Regions from separate parts of the Roseibium sp. SCP15 genome, predicted to be linked through region 2. Evidence: predicted binding sites of a transcription regulator. Region 2 holds the regulator's gene; the other holds the start of a gene.

Region 1 (4,207 bases), on a different contig from region 2:
GAAGGCGATAACCGGTACGCCTTTCGTCTCGAGAACTTCCAGTGTCTTCGGAATGTCGAGAAGTGCCTTCGCACCAGCCGAAACAACGCAAACCGGCGTACGGCCGAGTTCGTCGAGATCGGCAGAAACATCGAACGTTTCTTCTGCGCCCTTGTGAACGCCGCCGATACCGCCCGTCGCGAACACCTGAATTCCGGCAAGGTCTGCAGCCATCATGGTGGCCGCAACCGTGGTTGCGCCATAGCTTCCGGTTGCAAGAGCGAAGGTCAGGTCTGCGCGGGAGCACTTCATCACATCTTCCGCCCGGGCAAGCCGGTCAAGGTCGGCATCTGAAAGGCCCACCATGATCTTGCCGTCCATCAGCGCAATCGTTGCAGGAACAGCACCTTCGGCACGAATGTCGGCCTCAACCTGCCGAGCGGTTTCGACATTGCGTGGAAAAGGCATGCCATGCGTGATGATGGTGGATTCAAGCGCAACGACGGGTTTGCCTTCAGCGAGCGCCTGGCGGACTTCGTCGTTGTAAACGATCAGGTCCTTCATCGCGGAAGTGTTGGCAGATGTGTTCACGTGTGAGCCTTTCTCTTGAGGCTGTCCTGTAGCTGAATGCCCGGACTGGATTTCGCGTTGTTATAGGTGTCCGGGACGGACGCGCCAAGGTGCATATTTGTCCATTAGGTCAAAAATTTTCGATGGCATCCCAGGACAAACCTTGTGCCAGGGCACCGGTGTTCTGCAGCGTCATGGCCGCAGCGGACAATCCGTAAGGGACTGCTTCTTTCAGGGCTTTTCCATTTGCGAGTGCGGCAATCGTACCGGCGGTCAACGCATCTCCGGCTCCCGTTACATCGACAACGTCAACAGGAGGCGGGGAAAAACGGGTGAGGGAACCACTCTCCAAAAGAAGCACATCACTGCTTCCGCTCGTTAGCACCAGGTTCTTCAAACCCATGTTGTGCAAGGCGTCGACGAGCCTTTCGGCGGTCGATTCCTCTGCCAGTCCCGTTAGCGCTATGGCTTCACCTCGGTTGAGCATGAGACAATCCAGCTTGCCCAGCACGGCTTTCAGTCGGGGGGCCTTGGCGTTTGAAACAGCATTAGCAATAAGCCTGCCTTTGCCGATCGTTTCAATGATCCGATGAAGCATGGCCTCGGGCAGATTTGCATCCAGAAACCAGATCGTTCCGTGAGGCAGGCTGGACTTCAATTCCGCAATAATCCTGTCGAACAGGCCAGGAGGTGCTTCGGAAAGAATTTTGTCGTCGACGCAGGCTGCGGCCAATTCGCCGTCGGGATCGTGCAATGCCAGGTACTGTCCGGTTGAAAAACCCTTCCTGACCTGATGCGACAGCTTGATCCCTTCAGCCGTCAACTGAGAGAGCAGAGTATGGGCCGGGCCATCCTCACCAAGAGCGCCAACCAGGCCGGTCTCTATTCCCAGCTTGACGAGCGCGCGGGCAATGTTGGTTGCGACACCGCCGGGTTTGGAACTGTGACGGGCAGGTGTGGACGTCTCGGGACGAATCGGCAAGGACGCATGCGCAATCGTATCGAAGTGAAGCGCTCCAATGGAAATAACGCGGCTTTCGACAGAGGCAGACACTTTTCAAATACTTTCCCGTAGTCAGGCCGGAAACCGGCACTGAAGAATTGTGAAGAGGCGGGCTAGCAGATCGTGAAGCTCGCGGCAACCGGTGTGGCTGAAAGCTGAATGATTCTGTCTGTACGTAGAATCACGAGTTGTTCTCCTTTTTCGCTGACGTAGCGGCAACTTGTCGCGCCCCAAGCGGAACATATTGGAAACAAAAGCGCATTTTCATTTTAATACCAATCGGTTTTGCCGACTTGTCAAATGAGAACAAAATGTGTACAAACGCTTTCATTGAAACAACGCGTCCGTCGTGGAATAAGGAGCGTGAGCATGTCACAAAGTACACTTCGACTCGTAGAAAGCAGCCAGATGGATAAGACAAAAGCGCTGGACGCGGCGCTCAGCCAGATTGAACGCGCCTTCGGTAAAGGCTCCATCATGAAGATGGGACAAGGCCAGGCCGTTGAGGTGCAAGCCGTTTCCACCGGATCGCTCGGTCTGGATATTGCGCTTGGAATTGGCGGCCTGCCAAAAGGCCGGATCGTTGAAATCTACGGTCCTGAATCTTCGGGTAAGACCACGCTCGCACTTCATACTGTTGCCGAAGCGCAAAAGAGTGGGGGCATCTGCGCCTTTGTCGATGCTGAGCACGCCCTCGATCCGATTTATGCACGCAAGCTGGGTGTCGATATCGACAACTTGCTGATTTCCCAGCCAGACGCCGGTGAACAGGCGCTCGAGATCGCTGATACGCTGGTCCGGTCCGGGGCGATCGACGTGCTCGTTATCGACTCGGTCGCCGCTCTGACGCCGAAAGCCGAACTTGAAGGCGAGATGGGCGACAGCCTGCCGGGAATGCAGGCTCGTCTGATGAGTCAGGCGCTGCGCAAACTGACGGCCTCCATTTCCAAGTCGAACTGCATGGTGATCTTCATCAACCAGATCCGCATGAAGATCGGTGTGATGTTCGGCTCTCCTGAAACCACGACAGGTGGTAACGCGTTGAAGTTCTACGCATCCGTTCGCCTCGATATCCGCCGTATCGGTGCGATCAAGGACAAGGACGAAGTGGTTGGCAACCAGACCCGCGTCAAGGTGGTCAAGAACAAGCTCGCGCCTCCTTTCCGTCAGGTTGAGTTTGATATTGTCTATGGTGAAGGCGTCTCCAAGACCGGTGAACTGATCGACCTTGGCGTCAAGGGCAACATTGTTGAAAAATCCGGTGCCTGGTTCTCCTATAACAGCCAGCGCCTCGGTCAGGGGCGTGAGAACTCCAAGCAGTTCCTGAAGGACAATCCGGAAATCGCCGATGAGATCGAATTGGCGATCCGTCAGAATGCCGGTCTGATTGCAGAAGCAATTATCGATCCGGAAGGCGGGGCAGAGGACGCGGACTAAGCGTCGCGAACCTTACCGCCTCCAACAAGCTCCGGACGCATGTCCGGCCTTCCAAGGCCTTCCCCTGATTTGCAGGGGAAGGCTTTTCTTTTTGGTGCCGGCGAGCATACGTGACGGATCTTGCAGAAATTCTGCAGGTTTCCTCGGCGGTGCAGGTGTGCAACCGCTGGACAGGGTCTGAGCTCAAAGTTAAAAGGCTGTTCCGGCACGGATCCGTTGAACGATCCGAAGCCCTTACAGAATTTCAACAGGCCCCGTTTTCCGGGCCCGGACCGATGCGAGACCCGAATGACCGGCGTAAATGAAATCCGCTCCGCGTTTCTGGACTATTTTGACAAGAACGACCACGAGGTCGTTGAGTCCGGACCACTGGTGCCACGCAACGATCCAACGCTGATGTTTGCAAACGCGGGCATGAACCAGTTCAAGAATGTCTTCACCGGACTGGAAACGCGCGACTACTCTCGCGCGGTGACATCGCAGAAATGCGTTCGCGCCGGCGGCAAGCACAACGACCTGGACAATGTCGGCTATACCGCCCGGCACCACACGTTCTTCGAAATGCTCGGGAACTTTTCCTTTGGCGACTATTTCAAGGACCGGGCGATCGAACTTGCCTGGAACCTGATCACCAAGGAATTTGGCCTTCCAAAGGACAAGTTGCTTGTGACCGTCTATTCCGAGGATGATCAGGCATTCGACCTTTGGAAGAAAATCGGCGGACTGAGCGAAGACAAGATCATACGCATTCCGACCTCGGACAATTTCTGGTCCATGGGTGATACCGGTCCTTGCGGTCCGTGTTCTGAAATCTTCTACGATCATGGCGATCACATCTGGGGTGGCCCTCCAGGCTCTGCAGAAGAAGACGGCGACCGTTTCATCGAGATCTGGAATCTCGTCTTCATGCAGTATGAGCAGACTGCCGATGAACGTCTCAACCTGCCGCGGCCGTCCATCGACACCGGCATGGGCATCGAGCGCATCGCTGCCGTGATGCAGGGCGTGCACAACAACTACGAGATCGATCTCTTCAAGGCTCTGATTTCGGCGTCCGAGCATGCGACAGGCGTAGAGGCGGAAGGAGCTGCTCTTGGCAGTCACCGCGTAATTGCAGACCATCTGCGTTCCACCAGCTTTCTGATTGCCGATGGGGTTCTGCCGTCCAATGAGGGCAGAGGCTATGTCCTGCGCCGCATCATGCGTCGCGGCATGCGG
Region 2 (16,719 bases):
TCCCCGGCAGCGCACTAGATTGCGCCCCGCCAAACTCGCCAGTCTCGACAATGAGTTCATCTGTGATTGCACGATACGGGACATGTCCGAGGGTGGCGTCAGACTGGTGCTGAACGAAGACACTGACCTTCCAGAAGAATTCTACGTTTTTGATGCCGTGCCAAGGACGGTCGCAGAGGTCCAGCTCCGCTGGCGGAACGGACTTGCAGCCGGCGTCGTCTACATGGTTCCGCCCGCCAGCATCAAACACTTCAGCAACACCGGCGTACGCAAACTCGCACAAAGACTTTATGCGCTGGACGGCTAAGGTTGGTTCGCCTGGGCAGGAACAAAAGCCGGCAGTTGGCAGACCTTCTCAATTCTAGTCTTCACAATGAATACACTGTAAAACGGAAAGGAGATTCCCCAGGGGGCGCGTTCGGGTAATGGGCGGTCGCTCCCGACCACCTGAGCGTTCGGAATGAGCAAAGCACACCCATTTTCCTTCGAGCTACCGGACAAGGTCCTGACGTCTCTGCCAACGGGTGCCGTAAAAGACACTGTTGAGCATCTCGGACAGCGTATTGCTCGCGGTTACTACAAGATGGGTGCCATTTTGCCCAAGGAAGACGAGCTGGTCGAAGCGCTTGGCGTATCACGCACAGTCGTTCGCGAAGCCATCAAGGTCCTGTGCGGGAAAGGGCTCGTGCGAACAGCTCGGCGGTATGGTTCGCGGGTCTGTCATTTTGATGATTGGAACCTCCTCGACCCGGATGTCATCCGCTGGCACGACCCTGACAGTCCACTTACTTCCAGAATCTACTCCGAGGCGACACACCTGCGTTTCATCTTCGAGCCGGAAGCAGCTGCTCTTGCAGCCGTGAATGCGTCGGAAGCCCAGCGCGAGACGATATTGGCCGCAGCCAAAAGCATTCACCCGGAAACCAGCGAACCGGAAATGATCGGCGCAGATTATGCCTTCCATTCAACGATCCTGCAGGCGAGCGGCAATCTCATGCTCTCCCAACTGCAAAACCTGATCTATGCAGTGTTGATCTTCTCCTATTCAGCAGGTCAGAAAAGAGCTCCGGATGAGCAGGTTTCGCGCAAAAGCCACATTGAAGTCGCCGAAGCGATCTTGTCTGGTGACGCAGAACTTGCCCGAACGCGCATGCGGGACATGCTGACACAAAACAAGCTCGTAGCAGAAAAGATCGCCATTTCGACCGCGGCGCAAAAACCAAACAACGTCTAGTTCAGCTTGAAGACGTTCCTTGGCACCTCATCAATCAAGGCAAATTCACAAATACCTGACGCAGTATAGACAGACTTAGCTCGACACATCGCCGTTTTCAAACATGGCTCCAGTGCGGAATGGCATGACCCGAATTGGGCGGGTTGTTTGGAACAGCCGCCTAATCGCCTGCGATGCGGCACTTGAATTCCCTTGCAAAGAGACGTCCCATTCCGTGCTCTCCGGATGTCGGTGTCTTCGGCTCCCTATCTCTTCATTCAGTTGGAACCGACTGTAACAGGTTGGGAATTCCCCACGGAACTGCCGTGACACACTTTCCAGGTGATCACCAAATGCCGCCACCTCAGACGCGGAAAGTCTTTTGTCCAGTTGTAGGACAAATAAGATTGAGCTAAGTCAGTGAATGAAATCTTCACCAGGACCTTATCATGAGCTTCATCAATTCAAGCGATCTCAACGGTACATTTCTCGGACGCGTTTGGCGGCCGGAGGTGTCCGGACCATCCGTTGTCACAATACGCGAAGGAAAGGTGCTCGACATCACCTCAAAAGTTGCACCGACCGCGCGCGACATTTGTGAAATGGACAATCCAGCCGAGTATGTCAGCGCGGTAGACGGAGTTGTACTTGGCTCTCTCTCCGAGATCGCTGAATCGGACCCTACAGACTTGTCAGGCGTCCACTTCCTGGCTCCTTGCGACTTACAATCGGTTAAGGCCTGTGGGGTGACATTTGCCAGTTCCATGGTTGAAAGGGTCATTGAGGAACAAGCAGCCGGCGATCCGCAGAAAGCCAACGACATCAGAAATCGGGTCGGAGCAGCCATTGGAAAGAGCCTCCGCAATGTCAAGGCAGGTTCGGATGAAGCAGCAAAAGTCAAAAACGCCCTCATCGCAGAAGGCCTGTGGAGCCAGTATCTGGAAGTGGGAATAGGTCCCGACGCGGAGGTCTTCTCCAAAGCGCAAGTTCTGTCTTCGGTCGGCTCAGGCGCGGAAGTCGGTCTCCATCCGATTTCGAACTGGAACAATCCCGAACCCGAAGTTGTTCTCGCTGTCTCGTCCAAAGGCAAAATTGTGGGCGCGACCCTAGGCAACGATGTCAATTTGCGTGACGTTGAAGGCAGATCTGCGTTGCTACTTTCGAAAGCAAAGGACAACAACGCTTCTTGCGCCATTGGCCCGATGATACGTCTTTTCGATGCGACTTTTTCTCTTGAAGACGTTCGCTCTGCCGAGCTGGACCTCAAAGTTGAAGGTCGAGACGGTTTTGTGCTGAAAGGTCATTCGTCCATGAAGGAGATCAGCCGCGCCCCCGAAGATCTGGTCGCCCAAACAATCGGGCGGCATCATCAATATCCTGATGGTCTGGTGTTGTTTCTTGGGACGCTTTTTGCACCGACCCAAGACCGCGATGTTGCGGGAGAAGGCTTCACCCATAAGATTGGAGACGTTGTCACGATATCGGCAGCGGGCTTCGGGCATTTGCGAAACACGGTGAAGCTGTCAACCGAATGCCGGGAATGGACCTTCGGAGCCAGTCACCTGATGCGGAATCTCGCCCAGCGCGACCTGATCTGACATTTGTAGAAGAGCCGCAGGCTACTGTGGCTCCTTCTTCCGGAGAACATTCAGCTCGATCCGCCAACAGAACAAGACCTTGAAAAGCCGAATGCCAAGTATGGTGGCGCTGTCCATGCGCTCCCGGCAAGTGCTATTGCCTTCCCCCCCAAATCAAGACAGCACTTCTTGAGACGAGAGCGTTTCGAGACTGACAATTTCCGCTTGCTCAGCCTTTTAAGAGCGCGGAACAAAGAGCGCTGTCTTGGCTTCTCAATCCGTCGATTACGTTGAAATGGTGCAAGCCTGCATCCTCGTGAAAGGACGCGTTTCTCCAGGCTTCCGATAACAGTCTGGATTGGCGCAGAAACTCGGGGCGTTCCTCCCCCCCCACCCAGGCGATGACCTGGCATTTCCCTGCAGGCGCCTTCAACGCCGCGCTTTCAGAAACGGCATCCGCCTCACTCATTTTGAACGCATCGTTCATCTGGGTATTGCGGAGCGGGCGAAGGTCGTGAAGCCCGCTGATGGAAACAACCCTGTCGACACGCTGCAAAGCCTCTGAGTTCAGCGGACTGTCATCGCTGACCATCCGTGTGACGAGATGCCCCCCGGCCGAATGGCCGCTCAGTCTCACTGGCCCCTCGACACGGCTCGCAGCCAGGTTGATCGCTGCACCGATCTGCTGCGTTATGTCGGCAATCCGCACATTAGGAGCCAAATCGTAACTTGGCAGACAAACGGCCCAGCCATCAGCCAGAGCTCCCTGCGCGAAATGAGACCAGTAGGACTTGTCGAAGCGAAGCCAGTATCCCCCATGTACGAAGACGACCAACCCTCGAGCTGTCCCTTCAGGATAAAAAATGTCGAGCTTCTCTCGCTCTCCGTCCCCATAAGCAATATCGAGCTCTTTCCCTTCCCATGTATTTCTGAATGCTCTGGCCTCTTCCTCCCAGCGTGATGTGTAATCCCCAGCGCCTGGAATATAGGCGGCATTGGCGTATGCATCGTCCCAATCGGTAATTGTATTCTCAGTCATAAAGGTATTCCTATCAAAGAAACGTCGAGCTGCTCGGAGCATCTGCACACGACCTGCAGCGAATACGGAGTGAACGTGCTCAACACCCTGCTTGTCAAATCAGCCGGGTCCGTCCTAACGTCCCATCAACTAAAAATTTAGGGAGGACCCGGGCGGATGATGGAGCGATGTTCCAACCGTGTTGCCAATCTGGCGCATTTCTTGACGAAAAACGCGACTCGTTGGCCTTCGAGACCAGCGATTGTCTGGGAAGGCAACACCTGGAGCTGGGCTGAACTCGACAGGCGCGTCAGTGCGCTTGCTTCAGCTCTTCAGTCAGAATTCGGAGTGTCCAAAGGCGACTCGCTGCTTGTACAGGCCCAGAACTCCAACCAGATGATCGAGATCATGCTCGCCGCATTCCGGCTGGGCGCAATCTGGGTCCCTTGTAACTTCCGTCAGGCTCCCGGAGAAACTTCATATGCTGCTCAAAAGGCTAAGGCGAAAGTGTTCCTGTGCGATGCGGAGTTTGAGTTGCAGGCAAATGCAGTTCAGGAAGCACGACCGGACCTTGCCGGCATAGCCACCATTGGAGAGAGTTCCTTTGGAGTATCCATTGAACACCTGATATCCAGATTTCAGGATTCAGGATTTGCCAACACAGCAGTCAACTACAACGATCCATGCTGGCTGTTCTTCACATCGGGTTCCACCGGCCGCCCCAAGGCCGTCGTTCTCACCCACGGCCAGATCGGCTTCGTGACCGTGAACTATATGGCCGACCTCCTGCCCGGTACGACAGAGCAGGACGCCTCCCTTGTCATAGCCCCTCTTTCCCATGGCGCCGGACTACAACTGATTGCACAGCTTTCCAGCGGTTCTGCCCATGTCTTGATGCCGCAAGGCGGATTTGATCCGGCGAAGGCATTCGAATTGATCGAACAACACAAAGTCAGCAACCTGTTCACTGTACCAACCATCGTGAAACGGCTTGTTGAGGATCCATCCGTTGACCACTTCAACCATTCCAGCCTGCGGCATGTGATTTATGCGGGAGCCCCGATGTACCGGGAGGATCAAAAGCGTGCGCTGGAAAAACTCGGTCAGGTTCTGGTTCAATACTACGGTTTGGGTGAAGTGACCGGCAACATCACAGTGCTGCGGACACAGGATCATTCGCCTGATGATAACGAAACCCGTATAGGGACCTGTGGCACCGAACGAACGGGTATTGAGATAAGCATCCAGGACGACGACGGCGGTATCCTTGGACCGCACGAAACCGGAGAGGTCTGCGTCATAGGTCCTGCGGTCTGTGCCGGGTATCTTGAAGATGACGGCGCAAACGCAAAATCATTCCGCAATGGCTGGTTTCGAACCGGTGATATCGGCCATATGGACGAACAGCGCTATCTCTACCTCACGGGCAGAGCCTCCGACATGTACATTTCTGGCGGCTCGAACGTGTATCCGAAGGAAATCGAAGAGGTTCTGCTCACCCATCCGGACATTTCCGAAGTCGCAATCATCGGTATTCCGGACCGTCAGTGGGGTGAAGTTGGCCTCGCCGTATGTGTCGCGGAAGCAGGAACAACGCCGGAAGATGCTCATCTTTCAGAATTCCTCATCGGAAAGGTCGCCAAATACAAACTTCCGGCGCGATATCTCTTCATCGAACAAATGCCGACCAGTGCCTATGGCAAGATCACGAAGAAACTTGTTCGGGAACATCTCGAAGAGAAAGACCTGCTGTGAGACGACCGGCTCCAGAATCTCTCTCGGACATCAGGCACCCCGGTCCGGTCGCGGAAGATCGCAGACCTCACGCTTCGTGCCTCGCAGAACCCGTCATTCTTGAATTGGCGAATGGGCAACCATTGCTTTCGGCTCTTGGCAACTGGGCGGAGCGCGAAGGCTTTGGATCTGCAGTTCTTGATCTTGGAGGACTGAGCCTGCAGCCTTTCAACTTCGTCATGCCGGACAGAGCAATCGACGACCGTCATGCCGCCTGGTACAGCGACACCCATTCATCAGGCGGTGTGGCTCTCGAAGAAGCCGTTGCCATTCTTGGATGGCGGGACGGAAACTGGTTCGCTCACATTCATGCGTACTGGTATGAAAATGGCCAAGCGAGACTTGGGCATCTCCTGCCCGAAACGCTGACCATTGCCCGCTCCGCGCAACTGAAGGGATTTGGATTAAAAGGAGCGCGCTTCGTTGCGGAACCAGACCCGGAGACCGAATTTACTCTTTTCCGCGTCAAGCAGGATCAGCTCAGCCCATCGGACCTTGACCACAATGCAATCATAACCACGCTCGCCCCTTTTGAAGACATGCATGAAAGCATAGCCGCTCTGGCTGATTGCCTTGGTGACACGACATACGACGTCTTCGGACTTGGAAGTTTCGCCGGAGCACAGTTTATCGACGGCCAGACAATGCCGGGACTGATTTCGGAAATTCTTGTGAGACCTGGAGCAGGCCGCGGACAGAACCAGAACCTGAACCTGCCCGTTCGATGCGTTGACCTGACCGGACAGATTTACGAAGGCACGGTCAAGCCGGCAGGCGCACCGACGCTGGTAACCTGCGAACTGCTGCTGCTGGCTCAATTCACTTCGCAAAGCGTTGAGACCTAACTCGTAAGCCTAAGCTATTGCCTCATCAACTTCGGCATCCAAGGGAACAGTAAGAGAACATTTACCCTTGCAGAACACAATAGGAACAGGTAGTGTGTTCTTGATTTGTACCACTTGATTCTCGCGGTCAGGGGAAGCCGATATGCTAACGCGCAAGCAGTATGAACTGCTCATGTTCATTCATGAAAGACTGAAGGAAACGGGTGTTCCACCGTCATTTGACGAAATGAAGGACGCCTTGGACCTTCGATCAAAATCCGGCATTCATCGCCTGATTACGGCATTGGAGGAACGTGGGTTCATCCGGCGCCTGCCGAACCGCGCACGCGCAATGGAAGTTGTCCGCCTGCCCGACTCGATTGCTCCCGGACTTGGGTCCCCTCGTCCGCGCGGCAGCTTCTCTCCTGAAGTGATTGAAGGATCGCTGGGCAAGCAGGAGACACCGCCTCCAGCTCCGGTAGCGGAAACAGTCGGCACTGAAATTCCGGTCATGGGACGGATCGCAGCCGGTGTTCCGATCGAAGCGATCCAGACGCACAGTCACTCCATCACCGTTCCTCAGGAACTTCTCGGCAAAGGCGAGCATTACGCCCTCGAGGTGCGAGGCGACTCCATGATCGAAGCCGGCATTCTGGATGGTGATACTGTGCTGATCCGACGGACAGACAGCGCTGATAGCGGTGACATCGTCGTGGCGCTCGTGGATGATGAAGAAGCAACCTTGAAGCGTTTGCGCAAGAAAGGTGCTTCCATAGCCCTCGAGGCAGCAAACCCGGCGTATGAAACCAGGATATTCGGTCCTGGCCGCGTTCGAGTTCAGGGCCGCCTGGTTGCCCTGTTCCGGCAATACTGATCAAGGACTGAACCTGCCTGGTATCGTACTTGGCAGGTTTACAACAGTGTCTGTTCATTGCACCTGATGGCAGTGTGATGTTGCGAGGCTATTTACCCTATTTCACCTTCCTGAGTTGCTCGCGGGTAAATGTGCCTGGTTCATGCCAGGGGCGAGGATTAGCGGGCACTGCGAACTTTAGTTTTGCTATTTTTGCGCCGGGCTGACTGCCAGCTTCAGGCGATGCTTTTTGCACTGGATGATCTTTTTTCCCATTCGAAAGCCATATGGATATGGCGCCGCGTTCCTGACGAACTGATCCTCCTATCGAGGTTACATCTGGACAATTTGCGCGAACCTTTAGGTCGGACACGATAATGTCGGCATATTTGCAATCCAGGCGAAATGCTTCTGCTGATTTTGGAAGCGCAAGTTTCAACGGCACTTGTGTCTTCGCATTCGAATCATCACCTGCACTTGCCGGATAAGCCGAGATTACACACCCATCTGAGTCGCATGTAATCTGGGGCGACTTCATCTTGCGCGATCCAATCGCTGACTTCGGGACTCCTTCCCCTGCATACCAGATGTCCGTTGCAAATGACTGTCGCCTCCCGGCCCACCGAAGCAGCCCCTCTTCATCTCTGGCAGCAATCCTTGTGCCGGAGGCCGCAATCTGAATATCCGGAGGTCTGTGTTGTACGAGAAACATCATTCCCGCTGCCAATGGGGCAATTGCCCATAGGCGCTTTCGTCCCGCAAGAAGCAATGCAGCGAACAAAGACGCGACAAACAACAATGCAACCGGCGCACTCAGTTTTCCAATCACTCCGGCATCAGCATCAAGTTGAGCAGTGAAAGAGGCAATTTTAAGCAACAAGGATATTCCAGCAGACATGACGATCAACGGAAGCGATGCCAATCCCAGTGGCATCAGCACCAATGCCAACACGCCAAACGGCATGATCAGGAGAGAAAAAACCGGCATTCCCAAAAAGTTGCCGACAACACCAAAGGACGCGATCCTACCGAAATGATGTGCCCCAATGAGCCCTGTCGCAAGACCGGCAATGCAGGCAGTTACAATAAGTCCGGCACCCCAACGCAAGACATGCTGCAGTACGCGAGACAGCACGCTGGCATCTATCTGGCGTGCCCGACTGAATGTTCGTTCGCGGTTTCGCCATATCTCGTAAACAGCAATCAGACAGATGACAGCGGCAAAGGACATTTGAAATCCGGGAAAGAACAGACGCTCAGGCGCTAGCAACAACAAGAAAAGACCGGCGATCGCGACGCTTCGCAGCGTTAACCCACGTCTGCCAACAAGAATGCCTAGGAAGACGAGTCCAATCATGAGGAAGGAACGCTGCGTCGCGACGGAAGCGCCGGAAAGGAAAAGATAGACAAGCGCCGCAAACAGGGCAGCAGATGCAGCCCATTTTTGCGTTTCCCAACGAAGTGGCAACGCCGGAATGCTCGCGAAGATCAGCAAGGCAAGTCCATAGGCACCGCCGGCGAACAGCGCCATATGCAACCCGGAAATTGCCAGGATATGCGCAAGTCCAGCCGCCCTGAGATCGTCCTCCTGTTTTTCAGCAATGCCGCTTCGGTCACCGACCAGAAGGGCAACGACAAGACTTGTTTCCGGCGTGTCTCCCAGTGCCGCCTGGATCTTCGCACCGATAGTGCCTCGCAGGCCCTGTAAAGCTGAACGCAATTGCAGGCTCACAGGTTTCTCGTCTTCCCGGATCAACGTCGGTGCACCAAAGCTGAAACCAGTTGCACCTATTTGCGAATAGAAAGCCCGAAAAGAAAAGTCATAGTCTCCCGGCGCAACCGGACCTGCAGGCGGAAACAATCTGACCCGCACCTCAATCCTGTCACCAACCTTGATGGGAGGATCTGCAGGTACACGCAGCCGAACAAATTTCGGAAAGCCGAGCGTCTCTCTTGATCGCCCCTCGACACTCGAGACGCTTAATAGGAGTCGCACACCTGAGGCATTGCTTCTCTTCTCGATCGCGTGGCCGGTGAGGTTCACGTTCATTTCTTCAGCAAGCTTCGGCGCGTCGACAAAAGCAGTTCTCACCGAACCGATGGTCACGCCCCCCAAGAATGCCAACGCAAGCAGGATGAGTTTTCCGCCCGGCCGGGAAGCCCCGAAACGGATAACCAACCCGCTCGCCAACGTAAAAAGCGCTCCCAGCAACAGCCAATAGGGTTCGCCGGGAAGCGCAAGATAACATGCGATACCAGCGGCAAATGCAAAGCCGACCCATAGAAGTCCCTGCTCCTCCCAGAACCGGCTATTTCCTGCCTCTTGTGATGCGCCTCTTGTCTTCCTGGAAAATAGAGGCAGGAAGTGGATACCGGTTTTGGCACTAGTTCTGCGTTGGGAATGCTGATTGGAGGAGTGTGATTTCGGGCCTGTACGCCTCCCCGCCTCCGCGTCGCGGCGGCTTTTAATTTTTGGCGGTGTTTGTGTTCCGTACTCCACCCACTGCTTGTAGCACGCCTTCAAGGAAGAAACACAGAAGGCCCTATTTTGCCTGAAGAAAGCCTGTGCTAAACCGGCGCCACCTAAAGGCGCAATCAGCGCAAATGTTCTGACAGAGACTTTCAGAAAGCACCATGGCACAAAAAATCGTCACGCGTTTCGCCCCTTCCCCGACAGGCTTCCTGCACATTGGCGGCGCCCGAACAGCGCTCTTCAACTGGCTGTTTGCCAAGCACCACGACGGGAAGATGTTGCTGCGCATTGAAGACACTGACCGCGCGCGCTCTTCCCAGGAAGCCGTAGATGCTCTTTTGGACGGTTTGACCTGGCTTGGCCTGGATTGGGAAGGCGAACCGATTTCCCAGTTCTCGCGTGTCGACCGGCATAAAGAAGCTGTTGAGCAGATGCTTGCAAACGGTTCTGCGTATCGTTGCTATTGCACACCTGAAGAAGTCGACGCGATGCGCGAAAAAGCGCGGGCAGAAGGCCGCCCACCCCGTTACGATGGCACGTGGCGAGATCGCGACCCGCTTGAAGCTCCCGAAGGTGTTTCGCCAGTTATTCGCCTCAAGGCACCCAATGAAGGTGAAACAGTCGTCAACGACATGGTTCAAGGTCGCGTCGTCATCCCGAACAAGGACCTGGACGACTTTGTGCTGATGCGTTCGGATGGCACACCAACCTACATGCTGGCTGTTGTGGTCGATGACCACGACATGGGCATTACGCACATTATCCGCGGCGTCGACCACCTGACCAATGCAGCCCGCCAAACACTTATATTTCAGGCCCTTGACTGGGATGTGCCGGCGATGGCGCATATCCCTCTTATTCACGGTCCGGACGGTGCAAAACTTTCAAAGCGTCACGGCGCAACCGGGGCAGAAGCCTATCGCGAAATGGGCTACCTGCCACAAGCCATGCGCAACTATCTGGCGCGCCTTGGCTGGAGCCATGGCGACGAGGAAATCATGTCCCTTGAGGACATGATCAAATGGTTCGGTATGGATGCCGTCGGTCAATCTGCTGCGAGATTCGATTTCAAGAAGCTGGAAAACCTGAACGGCCACTACATGCGTGCGACCGACGATCCGGAGCTGTTGAAGCACTGGAAAGTCTATCTGAGCCATGTGGAAAACGGAGCGGAAGTTCTGGCGTGGCTATCGGACGCAGGCAACGAGCAAACAGCGCTTGCAGCTCTGCCAGGCCTCAAAGAACGCGCAAAAACTCTGGTCGAACTGACGGAAAGCGCATCTTATCTGTGGCGTCAAAGACCACTTGATACCGACGAGAAGGCCCAGAAGATCCTCACAGACGACGCGAGATCCATTCTGAAGGATTTGCACGCCGTTCTGTCTGAAGCTTCTGATTGGGCTCCGGAAGCGCTGGAAACAGCCGTTAAAGCCTATGCAGAGCAAAAAGAACTCAAGCTTGGCAAAGTTGCTCAGCCCTTGCGCGCCGCTCTCACGGGTCGCGGCACTTCGCCTGGAATCTACGATGTACTGGTTGCACTTGGTCGCGAAGAATCGCTTGCCAGAATCAAGGACCAGGAAGCCTGAGACCAATGATAAATGCACCCGTTTGTTCCTGATGGCGAACGGGTGCCCTAGACCGGCGGTCGTACGGGCCTTTGACCAAAGCGTTATACCGGCCAGCTTGCGGCACTGCAGTAAATGGGCTAGGCAAGAGCCGAAAATTTATCCAGTGCCATCTGTTGCCTTTGTTGAGATCCTCTCATTCGGGCAGGTCAACAGACTGGTGCGCAAGGTTAACGCAAAGGGGTATCTGTATGGCCGACAACAACGCCAAGCTCAGCGTCGGTGGCACCGACCACGACTTCGACGTACTTGACGGGTCCATCGGACCGTCAGTTGTGAACATTTCGTCCTTGTACAACGATTCCGGAATGTTCACCTATGACCCGGGCTTTACCTCAACCGCATCCTGCGAATCCAAAATCACGTACATCGATGGTGACGAAGGAACGCTACTTTACCGCGGCTACCCGATTGAGCAGCTTGCCGACCACGGCGACTTCCTCGAGTCCTGTTATCTGCTGCTTTACGGGGAACTGCCGACAAAGCCGCAAAAGGACGACTTCGTTCAGCGCGTGACGTACCACACCATGATCCATGAGCAGATGAACCGGTTCTATTCCGGCTTCCGTCGCGACGCTCACCCGATGGCAATCATGGTTGGAACAGTTGGGGCTCTGTCGGCATTCTATCACGACTCCACGGACATTACCGACCCGCATCAGCGGATGGTGGCCTCGCTGCGCATGATCGCAAAAATGCCGACAATGGCCGCAATGGCTTACAAGTACCATGTTGGCCAACCGTTCGTTTACCCGCGCAATGACTTGGGTTACGCAGCCAACTTCCTGCACATGTGCTTTGCGGTGCCGTGCGAAGAGTACAAGGTGAACCCGGTTCTTGCGCGCGCGATGGATCGCATTTTTATCCTGCACGCTGACCACGAGCAAAACGCGTCGACCTCGACCGTTCGCCTGGCAGGCTCGTCCGGAGCAAACCCATTTGCATGTATTGCTGCTGGCATCGCATGCCTATGGGGCCCGGCACACGGTGGCGCCAACGAAGCTGCGCTGAACATGCTGTCCGAAATCGGGTCCGTTGATCGTATTCCTGAGTTCGTGGCACGCGCAAAGGACAAGAACGATCCGTTCCGTCTTATGGGCTTCGGTCACCGGGTCTACAAGAACTACGATCCACGCGCCCGGATCATGCAGAAAACGACGCATGAAGTGCTTGGCGAACTTGGCATCAAAGACGATCCGCTTCTGGACGTTGCAATGGAGCTGGAAAAAATCGCGCTCAATGACGACTACTTCATTGAGAAGAAGCTCTACCCGAACATCGACTTCTATTCCGGTATCACGCTCCGGGCGCTTGGTTTCCCGACCACGATGTTCACGGTTCTGTTTGCGCTTGCACGCACGGTGGGCTGGATCGCCCAGTGGAAAGAAATGGTGGAAGATCCGTCTCAGCGCATTGGTCGTCCTCGCCAGCTCTACACCGGCGCGACACAACGCGACTACGTGCCTATCGACCAGCGCCGTTAAACTGGTTTCGCCGATTCTTTCTGAAGATTCGGCACCTTCTCAGAGATTTTGTTGACAATGCCGCCAGATTTCTGGCGGCATTTTTTGTTCCACGCCCCAAGGGAAACCTGAAATTGTATAGAAAACAAATTTCCACCTTGTAGCTTTCCAGGGAACAAAGGCGTATTCACGATTTTCAGAATGAGATTAATCAGTCACTTTACCTCCCAACAAAAGAATAAAACCATATTCCAATCCTAAACTCAGAAATAAACTATCTATTCGCTCTAATAAAATTCCTACTCTTTTCACATTTGTTCAGATAAAAAATGATTTCTGCATCATCACCTTCTTTTCTTTGAAGTTTTTACAAATAATAAGGAATCACTGCTTACCCTGATCGAAAATAAGCTGCGTAATACACGCTGGGGCTTTCGAGGGGTTGATATGAAGTTCCTGAAATTCGCATCTGATCTGAAGTTTGGTGTAAAAGTCGGAGGCAGCTTCGCTGCGGTTGTGGCGCTGACCGGCATTGTCGGCGGTGTCGGTGCCTACAGCGTAATGACACTCTCGGAAAGAATGGAGGTTGCCAAACAGTCAACCTCTACCATTGCTCAACTGCAGAACCTTGCCAGCAAACGCGAAGACTTTTTGTCTTCCCAGGATCTGCAAGCCGCAGAAGCCGCTCTCGTTGATATCGACGGCCTCACGAATGAGCTGAAGGTTCTAGAAGATCAATTGAAAGGTGAACCCCAAGCGCAAATTCCCGTTGCAGAAGCAGCTTCGGCGGTTTCCAAATTCAATTCGGCATTCGAGAACGTCGTAGACCTGACACAAGCCCAATCAGACAAGCGCATCGAACTTGAAGGCGCTGTCCAGGAACTGGAAACCGTCGCGTCAGACATTCTAGGCAAGGCCTTTCTTGCTAGAGATGGCATCGGTGCAGAAGACACCAATGCAAGAAAGACGTTGGTTCTCGCAAACAAGGTTGGGCAAGCAGCTGCGAAGTTCCAGGAAGAGGCCCTGACACTTCAGAACCTTTTCAGCGCGGCAGCCAACAACGCCAAACAGATCGCTGAAATCAGACAGCGCATCGAAGCCCTTGCGCCTTCTGCCAAAAACATGGCGGCAAACACCATTGAGGGCATTGACCCTGCAACGGTCAGGAAACTGGCAGCGACAACAGATGAAATAGCACAGACACTGGAAAAGCTGTCAACCACGAAGGACTACATCCAGATTTTTGATCTGACAGACTCGGCCAAGGCCGGTTTTGAAGGGCTGGTCGCGAGTTCGAAAAAGATCAGTGCCGATGCAACGGCTGCCATCGACAACGTCTACAAGCAGGCTGACGAAATCAAACAGCGCTTCTATGCGGCAGATGATGTCTCCGGAACGGTGATGCAGCTGGAAGCAGATGCCATGGCCGTAAAAGCTGCGGCATTCTATTTCATGGTTGCTCCTTCGGAAACGAACCAGCAAGCTGTTCTTGAAGGGCTGTCCGGACTGGCCAAACTCGCCGGTCGCTTGGAAAAGAGTGCTAAAGATTTTCCGGCCATCCTGGAAAAAGTTCCGGAAGTTGTCTCGTCGCTTGGTAGTTTCGGATCCGCTTTCGACGAGCTGGCTGCAAACCAGTTTCAGCTTGAAGGCCAGATCGCCAACATGAAGGATCTGTCTCAAACCGTCCAGACACAGATCTCTACTATATCCTCCGACCAAAGCGCAGCCGCGCAAGCTTCCAGCACAAATGCGCTGAGTGTTATCAGCCTGGCGCTTCTCGCGGCCGTTGTTGCAGGCATCGGCATGGCGATCGCACTCAACTTTGCGGTAACGCGTCCCTTGCGTCGCACCACCGAAACCATGTCCCAGTTGGCCGATGGCAACACCGATGTCGACATTGACGGCGTCGACCGCGGTGATGAAATCGGCGACATGAGCAGAACAATCCAGGTCTTCAAGGACAACGCGGTCGAGCGTATTCGCCTGCAATCTGAGACCGAGCAGGAGCAACATCTTCGTGCTGAACGACAGGCTCGGGTCGAGGAGATGATCACAGGCTTCCGCGAAAAGGCATCCGAAGTTCTAAGCTCCGTCGGTGAAACCGCCCATACGCTGGACGGCACTGCACAAGACCTGAGTGACATTGCCGGACAGAACTCAAGCCTGGCGGACAGCACCTTCTCCGTAACCGATGAAGCAACGCAGAATGTTCAAACCGTAGCCAGCGCTGCGGAAGAGCTGGCTGCATCGATTGCCGAAATCTCCAGACAGGTCAACCAGACAACGCAGGTTGTTGAACGGGCGACGGAAGGAACCCGCGTAACCAACGAAAAGGTCATGAGCCTTTCAACCGCTGCGACCAAGATTGGTGAAGTGGTCAGCTTGATCCAGGCAATCGCGGAACAGACAAACCTGCTTGCACTCAATGCCACTATCGAAGCGGCGCGTGCCGGTGAAGCCGGCAAGGGTTTCGCCGTTGTGGCAGCCGAAGTGAAAGAACTCGCAACCCAGACCTCCAAGGCAACTGAAGAAATCGGCTCGCAGATTACCGAGATTCAGGACGCCACGAAGGACGCGGTTTCCGCAATTCAGGAAATCACTGAAACCATGGAAGAGGTCAACGAATACACCTCGACCATCGCAGCGGCTGTCGAGCAGCAGGGCTCTGCAACAAACGAGATCTCGGTCAATGTCCAGCGTGCCGCTGAGGGGACCGGTTCAGTCAAGAACAACATGTCTGACTTGTCGCAAGCCGTGGCGCAAACCAGCCAGTCCGCAAACCTTGTGCTCGGCGCCTCCGGAGAATTGTCCCAAAAGACGGACATGCTGAGCAACGAAGTCAGTCAGTTCCTGGACAACGTTGCAAACGCCTGATCAGGTCAAGCGTCCAGCAGAAACAGTTTGAAAGCCTTCAATCCCGGAGCTGTGATAGCTCCGGGATTTTTGCAAATTACAGATTTTTTCCAATTGGAGTGCGGTGTTCCCTGGCCCTTAACTCGCCGAAAGCGCACGATTTGACTTTTGTACGTTCGCGCCAAGCGTGCTCAACACCACATCCGCAGCTGCACTGCTTTGACTGTGACCCTGCGGCAGTCGCATAACGGACTCGAGCCGTGAAAATTCATCCAACTGTGCCTGCCGATCAGGTCCTTCCTGCAACAAATCCTTGAGAAGTCTTGCAAGCACCTGAGGTTTCACTTCGTCGTCCAGGAACTCTGGAATAGCCTTACTGCCGAGAATGATGTTGGGTAGAACAAATGAGTCCACGCTGGAGAATTTGAAAATGCGATTGAGGTCCTTGATCCGGCGAAAGAACCAGTCAACCTTGTAAGCGACGACCATGGGCACTCCAGACAGCGCCAACTCCAATGAAACCGTGCCAGATGCGGCGAGCGCCGCATGAGCGCTCCGGAACGCTGCCTTTTTGGCTTCCAGCCCGGTCACAATTCGCGGCTTCACTTTCCAGTTCTGAGTACCTTGCCGAATTTTTGCGTCAAGGTGGCTCACCGCAGGAAGTACCACTTCGATATCCGGCACCTCGTTCTTGACCAAGGCGACAGTCTCGCCGAAATCTTCCAGCAGACGATCAATTTCGCTGCGCCGGCTCCCCGGCAACACGAGAAGCACCTTTTCATCACCACTCACCGGCCGCCGTTCATCACGATCTGGACGCAGGTCTTCCACATGTTCGCTGAGTGGATGTCCTACATAGTGCGTACGCGGTCCTCCCAGCTTCTTGTGAATGGCAGGTTCAAAAGGCAGCAGAGCGAGCAATTCGTCAACATAGACGCTCATCTTCTTCGCCCGCCCGGGCCGCCAGGCCCAAACGGAAGGAGACACGTAACCGACAATCGGAATGTGTGGAGCGCGCTTGCGCAC

Evidence for each region. Region 2 encodes LexA, which represses DNA repair genes until DNA is damaged. Its sites were predicted from a motif close to TGTTCNNNNTGTGTTCNG; they were not measured.
Region 1: a site for LexA is predicted at 1,788-1,805, ahead of recA (recombinase RecA). Genes of this name have one in related genera too.

The regions. Positions count from the first base shown of each region.
Region 1 is NZ_JBDZYI010000003.1:363,713-367,919, reverse strand. It holds gene ABLO27_RS15565 (pseudouridine-5'-phosphate glycosidase) at 1-543, opposite strand, end outside; gene ABLO27_RS15560 (carbohydrate kinase family protein) at 680-1,603, opposite strand; gene recA (recombinase RecA) at 1,922-2,989, shown strand; gene alaS (alanine--tRNA ligase) at 3,278-4,207, shown strand, end outside.
Region 2 is NZ_JBDZYI010000001.1:1,370,140-1,386,858, forward strand. It holds gene ABLO27_RS06215 (PilZ domain-containing protein) at 1-307, shown strand, start outside; gene ABLO27_RS06220 (FadR/GntR family transcriptional regulator) at 461-1,234, shown strand; gene ABLO27_RS06225 (fumarylacetoacetate hydrolase family protein) at 1,663-2,811, shown strand; gene ABLO27_RS06230 (alpha/beta hydrolase) at 3,020-3,829, opposite strand; gene ABLO27_RS06235 (acyl-CoA synthetase) at 3,986-5,563, shown strand; gene ABLO27_RS06240 (hypothetical protein) at 5,560-6,447, shown strand; gene lexA (transcriptional repressor LexA) at 6,590-7,300, shown strand; gene ABLO27_RS06250 (ComEC/Rec2 family competence protein) at 7,398-8,903, opposite strand; gene ABLO27_RS06255 (hypothetical protein) at 8,835-8,987, shown strand; partial or broken gene ABLO27_RS06260 (ComEC/Rec2 family competence protein) at 9,054-9,920, opposite strand; gene gltX (glutamate--tRNA ligase) at 9,914-11,338, shown strand; gene gltA (citrate synthase) at 11,569-12,861, shown strand; gene ABLO27_RS06275 (methyl-accepting chemotaxis protein) at 13,288-15,714, shown strand; gene lpxB (lipid-A-disaccharide synthase) at 15,832-16,719, opposite strand, start outside.